4 regions of the Nocardioides maradonensis genome follow, and region 1 is predicted to be linked to each of the others. Evidence: riboswitches for the same ligand, from Rfam matches in the RefSeq annotation. Region 1 holds a riboswitch; each other region holds the start of a gene.

What was found. Region 1 has a riboswitch for cobalamin ahead of ACYVAQ_RS18850 (prenyltransferase/squalene oxidase repeat-containing protein). Riboswitches for the same ligand answer to the same signal wherever they lie in the genome.
Region 2: it holds a riboswitch for cobalamin, as region 1 does, so the genes downstream of both, ACYVAQ_RS10010 (VWA domain-containing protein) here and ACYVAQ_RS18850 (prenyltransferase/squalene oxidase repeat-containing protein) in region 1, are expected to answer to the same signal.
Region 3: it holds a riboswitch for cobalamin, as region 1 does, so the genes downstream of both, ACYVAQ_RS10045 (nitrite reductase) here and ACYVAQ_RS18850 (prenyltransferase/squalene oxidase repeat-containing protein) in region 1, are expected to answer to the same signal.
Region 4: it holds a riboswitch for cobalamin, as region 1 does, so the genes downstream of both, cobN (cobaltochelatase subunit CobN) here and ACYVAQ_RS18850 (prenyltransferase/squalene oxidase repeat-containing protein) in region 1, are expected to answer to the same signal.

The regions. Positions count from the first base shown of each region.
Region 1 covers NZ_BAAHAZ010000018.1:6,278-8,468, reverse strand. The annotation lists gene ACYVAQ_RS18855 (hypothetical protein) at 1-430, opposite strand, end outside; cobalamin riboswitch at 804-924, shown strand; gene ACYVAQ_RS18850 (prenyltransferase/squalene oxidase repeat-containing protein) at 999-2,108, shown strand; gene ACYVAQ_RS18845 (hypothetical protein) at 2,114-2,191, shown strand, end outside.
Region 2 covers NZ_BAAHAZ010000007.1:91,237-93,427, forward strand. The annotation lists gene ACYVAQ_RS10010 (VWA domain-containing protein) at 1-1,392, opposite strand, end outside; cobalamin riboswitch at 1,422-1,548, opposite strand; gene cbiE (precorrin-6y C5,15-methyltransferase (decarboxylating) subunit CbiE) at 1,562-2,191, shown strand, end outside.
Region 3 covers NZ_BAAHAZ010000007.1:97,677-99,867, reverse strand. The annotation lists gene ACYVAQ_RS10050 (AMP-binding protein) at 1-561, shown strand, start outside; cobalamin riboswitch at 723-854, shown strand; gene ACYVAQ_RS10045 (nitrite reductase) at 909-1,733, shown strand; gene ACYVAQ_RS10040 (precorrin-8X methylmutase) at 1,730-2,191, shown strand, end outside.
Region 4 covers NZ_BAAHAZ010000007.1:76,492-78,682, reverse strand. The annotation lists gene cobN (cobaltochelatase subunit CobN) at 1-939, opposite strand, end outside; cobalamin riboswitch at 976-1,112, opposite strand; gene ACYVAQ_RS09950 (nitroreductase family deazaflavin-dependent oxidoreductase) at 1,089-1,475, opposite strand; gene ACYVAQ_RS09945 (sulfurtransferase) at 1,485-2,191, opposite strand, start outside.

The DNA of each region.
Region 1 (2,191 bases):
TGCCGGGAGGGAGCTGCCACGCGGCGGCGACCGCGGTGTCGACCAGCGCCGCGCCCTCGGGGGTGAGGGGTCGGGTCATGGCGGTGATCTTGCGGGCGACCCAGACGGGGGTCTTCAACGCTTGGACGTCCTCGAAGAGGAGCGGCAGTCGGTGGCGCAGGTCCAACGCATCCGCGGCGAGGTTGCGGGTGGCGATCACGCCGGCGCGGCGGGCGATCGCGAGCTCGGCCCAGCAGAGCTCGGACACCCGTGGTGTCCCGTCCCCGCCCAGGCCGACAAGGTGGTCGCCGCCGGGTCGCGGCTCGGGTTCGTCGGTGTGCAGATCGGCCCACGCGAGGGCGGCGAGGAGCTCGTCCACGTCGGCTTGGAGGCGGGCGTCCACGGCACCGCTGGCGGCGGTGAGGATGTGGTGGTGATCGCCCGAGATCATGGGTCTATTGTAGTCGTACAGGTGTTCTAGACAAGTGGATAAGCCTGTGAGGTAGGTGGATAACCCGTCACATTTCGAGCGGCGAGTGTGGGTTGGTTTCGATACGCCGCTCGCTGGCGCTCGCAGCTACTCAACCAACGACGAGGGGGCGGCCGCGAAGCGGCGGCGCGGGCGAAGCCCGTGCCGACTCCGCGCCGTCCTGCCGCCCGGTCGGGACCCCGGGTCAAGGACGCGAAGCGCCGCGTAGCGGGGCGAGCGCAGCGAGCATCCTTGAGGCGGGGTGCCGGGCGGCTACGGTGCGGCCGCCCTTGGCCAGCCCCGAAGTCCCGAGCACGGTTGGGGCCCACCCCGGACCCCGGGTTACCCTCAGGTCATCATTCATCACGCCCGTGGTGGGGGAAGCCGGTCCGAGTCCGGCGCTGACCCGCAACCGTGGGCCGTGTTCATCGGGGGACACGGCGAGCCGGAGCACCTGGCACGGGACGTCCTGACACCAACGCTGTCGTGGAAAGCAGCGGGTCGGGCGGCCCCGAGCCGCGGCCCGCTGACAACAGCGGGAAGGATCCACATGTCGCTGTCCGTACGTCGGTGGGCCGGCGCCGCCAGCTCGGCAGTCATCGCGCTCACGTTCACGGCCTGTGGCGCCGCCGGCTCTGGCGACACCCCGTCCGACACGACGGTGCCGCAAGCTGCGACGGACGGCGCTACCTGGCTGGCCGGGCAGCTTGAGAACGGCGTCCTGGTCAACCACCAGTACAAGTCGAACGACGATTCCACCACCGTCGAGCTCGCCTACGCGCTGCGGGACGTCGATCCGCAGTCGCCCGCCCTGGCGCAGGTCGGGGCCGCGCTCGCCACGGGCGCCAAGGCGTACAGCCGCCCTGGCAAGGACGAGTACTCCGGCGCGACGGCGAAGCTGCTGTCCTTCGCCACGGATACCGGCGCCGACCCTCGGTCGTTCGGCGGCCTGGACCTCGTCAAGCAGATGGAGTCGCTCACGGCGCCGACCGGTCGCATCGCCGATGTCAGCTCCTACGGCGACTACGCGAACGTGTTCGGCGAGATCTGGGCTGTGCGGGGCCTGCTCAATGCGCGCTCGAAGAAAGCTCCCGCCGCGGAGAAGTTCCTGCTGGATCAGCAGTGCTCAGCCGGCTACTTCCGTCAGGACTTCGCCAAGCCGAATGCGCCCGTGCAGGGCTGCCACGCCGGTGACCCGGCCTCGGTGGACACCACGGCGCTCGCTGTGGTGCTCCTGCAGGACAAGGCGGCGAATGACCAGGTGCTCGCCGGCGCCCTGCAGCACGCTGCGGGGTGGCTGACGAGCGTCCAGGGCAAGGACGGCTCCTTCGTGGCCAACATAGGTGGCGGCCAGAGCGGCCCGAACGCCGACAGCACCGGTCTGTCAGCCGCGGCGCTGCGGCTCGCAGGCATGGACGCCGAGGCCGCGTCCGCGGCGACGTGGGTCCGCGCCCACCAGGTCCCGTCGGGCTGTGCCGGCAAGCTGTCGGATGCCGCCGGTGCCATCGCGTACGACGACGCCACCTTGACCGGTGCCGCTGCCTCTGGCATCACGGCGAAGACCGCCTTCACTTGGCGGCTCGCGTCGGCCCAGGCGCTGCCCGCGCTGTTGTCCGTCCCCGCGTCTGCTCCGGCAGCGGCCTGCCCGACCGAGAAGTGACAGCGGTGCGGCGACCGATCGCGGCAGCGGGCCCCCGGCTCGCCGCCGCTATCGCCCTCGCCGTCAGCGTTCTCACCTGCGGC
Region 2 (2,191 bases), on a different contig from region 1:
GGTCTTCACCTGGGTCATCCGCTTGCGCGCGGCCATCGAGCCGGACGCGTCGACGCAGAAGAGCACCAGGTTCGCCTCGCGGCCCTCCCGTACGGCGACGCGCAGGTCGCGCGGCTCCAGGACGCGCGTGCCGCGGGCCGCCGCGGCCTTCAGGGTCTCGACCAGGTGCAGCGAGCCGTCGCCGCCGGGTCGTGCCCCGACCCGGCGTCCGCTGGTCGCGATCGCGCGGCTGCGCCGGCCCGCCTGGCCGGCGCCGAGACCGGCCACCTTGAGCAGCTTCGGTCGGTACGGCGTGCCGGTGGCGGCGGTGGTCTCCTGGCTCGCTGCACTCCCCGTGGCCGGCGCCTCGGGGGCCTCGCCCTGGCTCGCTTCGCTCGGCTCGCGCTCGGACTGCTCGCTCGCTTCGCTCGCATTGCCCTCCGACTCGCCCTCGCTCGCTTCGCTCGCGTCGGGCTCGTCGGTTGGCTCCGGCGGCAGCTCCTCGTCGCCGAGCAGCTGGTCGAGCAGGTCCTCGTCCAGCCCCGGAGCGTCGAACGGGTTGCGTCGACGCCGGTGCGGGAGGGCCAGCAGCGCGGCCCGCCGGATGTCCGCGCGCGTCACCTCGTCGCGGCCGGCCCACGCCGCGTGGGCGACGGCGGTGCGGGCGGTGACGATGTCGGCACGCAGCCCGTCGACCTCGAACGCCGCGCAGATCTCGGCGATCTTGAGCAGCGCCGCATCGCCGAGCAGCACCTTCGCCACCCGCTCGCGCGCGTGCTCGACCCGCTCGGTGAAGGCGGCCTCGGCGGCGGCGTACCCGGCGGCGAACACCTCGGGGTCGGCGTCGTACGCCATCCGGCGGCGGACCACGTCGACGCGCAGCCCGGGGTCACGCGGCGCGGCCACCTCGACCGTGAGGCCGAACCGGTCGAGCAGCTGCGGGCGCAGCTCGCCCTCCTCGGGGTTCATGGTGCCGATCAGCACGAACCGCGCGTCGTGCTCGACCGAGATGCCGTCGCGCTCGACCGTCACCCGACCCATCGCGGCGGCGTCGAGCAGCAGGTCGACCAGGTGGTCGTGCAGCAGGTTGACCTCGTCGACGTACAGCAGGCCCCCGTGGGCGCGGGCCAGGAGCCCCTGCTCGACCTGGATCCGTCCCTCGGTCAGGGCGGACTCCAGCTGGATCGAGCCGATCACCCGGTCCTCGGTCGCGCCGATGGGCAGCTCGACGAGCGGGGGGAACAGCGCGCCGAGCGCCCGCACGCTCGTCGACTTCGCCGTCCCCTTCTCGCCGCGGACCAGGACGCCGCCGATCTCCGGGCTGATCGTCGTCAGCACCAGCGCGAGGCCCATGTCGTCGAGGTCGTCGGCCGCGCAGCCGACGATGGCCGAAAAGGGGTAGTGCAGTGGCATGTGAGGCTCCCGCTCGCTTCGCCATCGTTGACATGGTCGGGCGCGAGGCCGGTCTTCGGACTGTCACCGCAGCGGGCCTGTGCCGGAGTTCCACCGGCTTCCCAGATTCTCCCGTCAGGTCGAAACCCTCGGGGCACCTCGTGCCGCGGCCACGATAGCGTCACTGCCCATGTCCGCCGCCACGCCCTCCCTCCACGTGATCGGGATCGGCGCCGACGGCTGGGACGGGCTGAGCCCGGCGACCCGCGCCCGGGTCCGCGCCGCAGCGGTCGTCCTGGGCGGTCCGCGCCACCTGAACCTGCTGCCCGCCGAGGTCATCGGACGCCGCGTTCCGTGGCCGTCGCCGCTGCGGGACGGGCTCCCCGCGCTGCTCGCCTCGCTCGACGACGGACCGGTGGTCGCCCTCGCCTCGGGCGATCCCCTCGTCTCCGGCATCGGTACGACGCTGCTCGGCCTGCTCCCGCCCGGCAGCGTGACCATCGAGCCGGCGATCTCCTCGGTCGCCCTCGCCCGGGCCGCGATGGGCTGGCCCGCGGAGTCCTGCGCGGTGGTCAGCGTCGTCGGCCGGGACGTGGCCCTCGTGGCCCGCGAGCTCGCCCCCGGCCGCCGGATCCTGGTGCTCTCCTCCGACGAGAACACGCCGGCGGAGATCGCCGAGCTCCTCGTCGAGGCCAGGTTCGGCGCCTCCAGCGTCACCGTCCTCGGTGACCTCGGCTCGGACGCGGAGACCACCACGAGCGCGACCGCCGCCACCCTCGCCGGCCCCTTCCCCCGCCTCAACGTCGTGGCGGTCGCGTGC
Region 3 (2,191 bases), on a different contig from region 1:
CTGTCCGACGAGGAGCGCGCCGCGAAGCTGGTCCGCGCCGGTGCGCCCGCGCTCGGGGTGACGCTGCAGGTCGACGCCGAGGGCGAGGTCCTTGCCCGCTCCAACGTCGTGCTCGACGGCTACTGGGAGCGGCCCGACGAGACCGACAAGGCGCTCGGCGACGGCTGGTTCCACACCGGTGACGGCGGCACGATCGGCGACGACGGCTACCTGACCATCGCCGACCGCAAGAAGGACGTCATCATCACCGGCGGCGAGAACGTCTCCTCGATCGAGGTCGAGGACGTCATCTTCAGCCACCCCGAGGTCAACGAGGTCGCCGTCATCGGCGTCCCCGACGACAAGTGGGGCGAGACCATCAAGGCGCTCGTCGTCGTGGCGCCGGGGTCGACGCTGACCGAGGCCGACGTCATCGAGTACTGCAAGGAGCGGCTGGCCCGCTACAAGGCCCCCACCACGGTGGAGTTCCGCGAGGAGCTGGCCCGCACGGCGACCGGCAAGCTGCAGAAGTTCAAGCTGCGGGCGCCGTATTGGGACGGCCGCGACAGGCAGGTGAACTAGTTGGGCGCGAGCGCGTCGCCGCTGATCGGCGCATCCCGGGGTTCACCCACGCCCTCGCTCCGCTCGGTTGTGGCGGAACCCCGGCTCAGCGCCGGCGGCGCCGCGCTGCCGCGCTCGCCGTTGCCTTCCGTAGGTCCCGCCTCGGTCTGGCGGCAAGACCGATGTCAGGCTGAGGCGCGCGCGGCGTTACCCTGTGACGGCTAGTTGGGGAACCCGGTGGAAGTCCGGGACTGACGCGCAACGGTGAGGGAGTCTTCCCGAGTCCGAACACCTGCTGGCACCTCGCGGCGACCGCCGCGTGGTCGACGTGAGCCCCGCGAACGGGCCCTGGCCAGAAAAGGTCTCCAGTGAGTCGGACCCGAGCCGATCTGTGCCCCGGTGCGCTGCGCCCGTGGCCGGCGTCCGACGGGCTGCTGGTGCGGCTGCGGCTGATCGGCGGGCGGGTGTCCGCGGCGACGCTGCGGTCGTTGGTCGCGGTGGCGGAGGAGTACGCCGACGGACGGATCCACGTCACCGGCCGGGCCAACCTGCAGGTGCGCGGCTTCTCCGGCCTCGACCGCGCACTCACCCCGGCCGCGCTGCGGGCGCTGCAGGACACCGGGCTGCTGCCGACCCGCAGCCACGAGCTCGTGCGCAACGTGCTGGCCTCGCCCGGTCTCGACAGGCTCGACCACCGGTGGGGAGCCCTGCTCGACGAGCTCGACCGGCGGCTGTGCGCGGATCCCGTGCTGGCCGGGCTGTCCGCGCGCTTCCTGTTCGTGCTCGACGACGGCAGCGGCGACCTGGTGGAGCGGTCGTGCGACCTGGGTCTGGTGGTGCTGTCCGACACCGAGGCGCAGCTGCGCGTCGGTGACGGGTGGGGGGACGTCGTAAGGCTGGAGGAGGCGGCGGCCCGGCTGGCCGGCCTCGCGGTCGACTTCGTGCGGGCCCGGGGGAGCGGTCCGACCGCGCCGTGGCACGTCCGCGAGCTCGCCGAGCCGCTGACCGCACCCGTCGAGCCGGACCCCCGGGTGCCCGCGCCCTCCGGGCCGCTCCCGTACGACGAGCGGCACCTCGCCGTACCGGACGAGGGCCTGGACCGCGCCGCCGTCGAGGCGCTGCCCGACGGACCACTCGTCGTCACGCCGTGGCGTGGCCTGCTGCTTCCCGCCCTGACCGAGGAGATCCGATGAACCGGCCCACCCGTCGCTACCCGTACGTCGACGCGGGCCCCGCGATCTACGTCGACTCCTTCGCGACGATCCGCCGCGAGGCCGACCTGTCCGCGGTGCCGGCCGACGCCGAGAAGCTGGCCGTGCGGATGATCCACGGCAGCGGGCAGGTCGACCTGGCCCAGGACCTCGTCGTCCACCCGGGCCTGATGGCGGCCGCGCGCGGGGCGCTCGAGGCGGGCGCGCCGATCCTGTGCGACGCGACGATGGTCGCGACCGGCGTGACGCGGGCGCGGCTGCCCCGGGACAACGACGTGCTCTGCCTGCTCAACGACCCCGCGGTGCCCGGGCTGGCGAAGGAGTGGGCGACGACCCGCACCGCCGCCGCGGTCTCGCTGTGGGAGCCCCGACTCGAGGGCGCGGTCGTGGCCATCGGCAACGCGCCGACCGCGCTGTTCCACCTGCTCGAGATGATCCTC
Region 4 (2,191 bases), on a different contig from region 1:
CTTGAACGAGAACGGCGCGGCGCTGATCCGCCCGTCGAACTCCGGGATCGCGATCTGGGTGGCGTAGTCCAGCGGGCTGACACCGTCGTCGGACTCCTCCCACTCCGCGCGGCTCGAGGTGAGGCACAGGCCCTGAAGGACCGGGATGTCCAGCGCGGCCATCCGCTCGACGTCCCAGGCCTCGTCGTCGCCGCCCGCGCTCGCCGTGGCCGGCGTCGAGCCGCCCGCGGCGAGCACCGTCACGACGAGGGCGTCGAGGGTGCCGAGCGCCTCGTAGAGGTCGTCGGGAGCGGCGCGGAGCGACCCCGCGAAGATCGGTACGCCGACGGCCTCACCGGTCGCGTCGATCGCATCCGCGAGGGCGTGGGCGAAGTCCGTGTTCCCGCTGGCCTCGTGGGCCCGGTAGTAGAGCACGCCGACGCGCGGCAGCGCTGCGCCGTCGCGAGCGCCAGCGAGCGACGCGCGTGCCTTGTCGTTGGTTGAGTAGCCGCGAGCGCCAGCGAGCGGCGTATCGAAACCACGGCGAGCCGCGAAGCCCCACGCAGGGATCGCCGCCGGCTCCGCGAACCCCTCGCCGGTGAGCAGCACCGTGTCGGAGAGGAAGGCGTGCAGCTGGCCGAGGTTGGCCGGCCCGCCCTCGGCGAGGTAGCGGTGCGCCTCGGCCGCGACGCCCATCGGCACCGTGGAGCGCTCCATCAGCTCCGCGCTGGGTGTCTGCTCGCCGCCGAGCACCACGACCGGCACGCCCACGGAGGCGAGTCCGGGCCACAGGTCGTCGGGGGAGCCGAGCAGTCGCATGACGACGAGGTCGGCGTCGGCGACCAGCGCGTCGAGCGCCGTACCGTCGAGGCGGGCGGGGTTGCCCCACACCCAGTCGGCGCCGGACGCGCGCGCGGACAGCAGGTCGGTGTCGGACGTGGACAGCAGAGCCAGGCGCACGAGCGCGGTCCTCCTCCGGGGTTCTCGCCCCGTCTAGCGGTCGGATTCGCCCGGGTCAGTGTCTGGCTGTCCGCTCCCGGAAGAGTGGAACACAGTGGCGGAACCGCCCCGGACTCGCACCGGGTTCCTGCACCGCGAGCACTCGCAGCCTACCCAGGGGTGATGGTGGCGGTCAGGACCGCCTCGATGCCGACGACCCGGCCCAGCACGCGGAGGGGGAGCGGCAGGTGGCTGAGGCCTTCCGGGCCGCGCACCAGCTCGAGGTCGGAGAGCCGGTAGTGGTGGCGCCGGTGCTCCAGCCCGCCCCCGCCGGCTGCCTGCAGGTTGCGCATCCAGTCGGACTCCAGTCCGTAGCCGACGATGAACGCCACCCGGTCGCCCTGGCGGAAGGTCAGGACCGGGGTCCGGTACGCGCGACCCGACTTCCGGCCGGTGTGCTCGATGATCCCGTAGTACGGGATCGTCCCCGCCCAGCGGCGCTGGATCGGGTTGGTCACGTGGCGGTTGAACCTCGCCAGGGCGCGCGGCGCGTGCATGCCTCGACGCTACGCCGTCTCGACCGGTAGGTCGTGGTTGCTCCACTGCGACCACGAGCCCGGGTAGAGCGCCGCGTCGATGCCGGCGATGGCCAGCGCCGCGACCTCGTGGGCGGCCGTGACGCCCGAGCCGCAGTACGCCGCCACCGGCCGGTCGGGATCGATGCCGGCCTTCTCGAAGAGCAGGCGCAGCTCGTCGGCCGGCAGGAAGGTGCCGTCCGGCGCGAGGTTCTCGCTGGTGGGCGCGTTGAGGGCTCCGGGGATGTGACCGGCCTTCGGGTCGATCGGCTCGGTGTCCCCGCGGAAGCGCTCCGGGGCGCGGGCGTCGACCAGCTGTCCGTCGTACGCCGGGATGTCGGCGAGCCCGATCGTCGGCAGGTGCCCGGGGCTCAGGGTGACGTCGCCCGCCTCGGGCCTCTCCTCGACGGTCGCGAGCGGGCCGGTCCACGCGCCCAGCCCGCCGTCGAGGAGCCGTACGTCGGCCACGCCCGCCCATCGCAGCAGCCACCACGCCCGCGCGGCCGCGGTGTTGCCGGTGGCGTCGTAGACGACCACGGTGTCGCCGTCGTCGATGCCCCACCGCCGCGCGCTCGCCTGCAGGCTCTCGATCGACGGCAGCGGGTGCCGCCCCTCCGTCGGCTCGGCGGGCGCGGCGAGCTCGGTGTCGAGATCGACGAACACGGCGCCGGGGAGGTGTCCCGCGCGGTAGTCCGCGT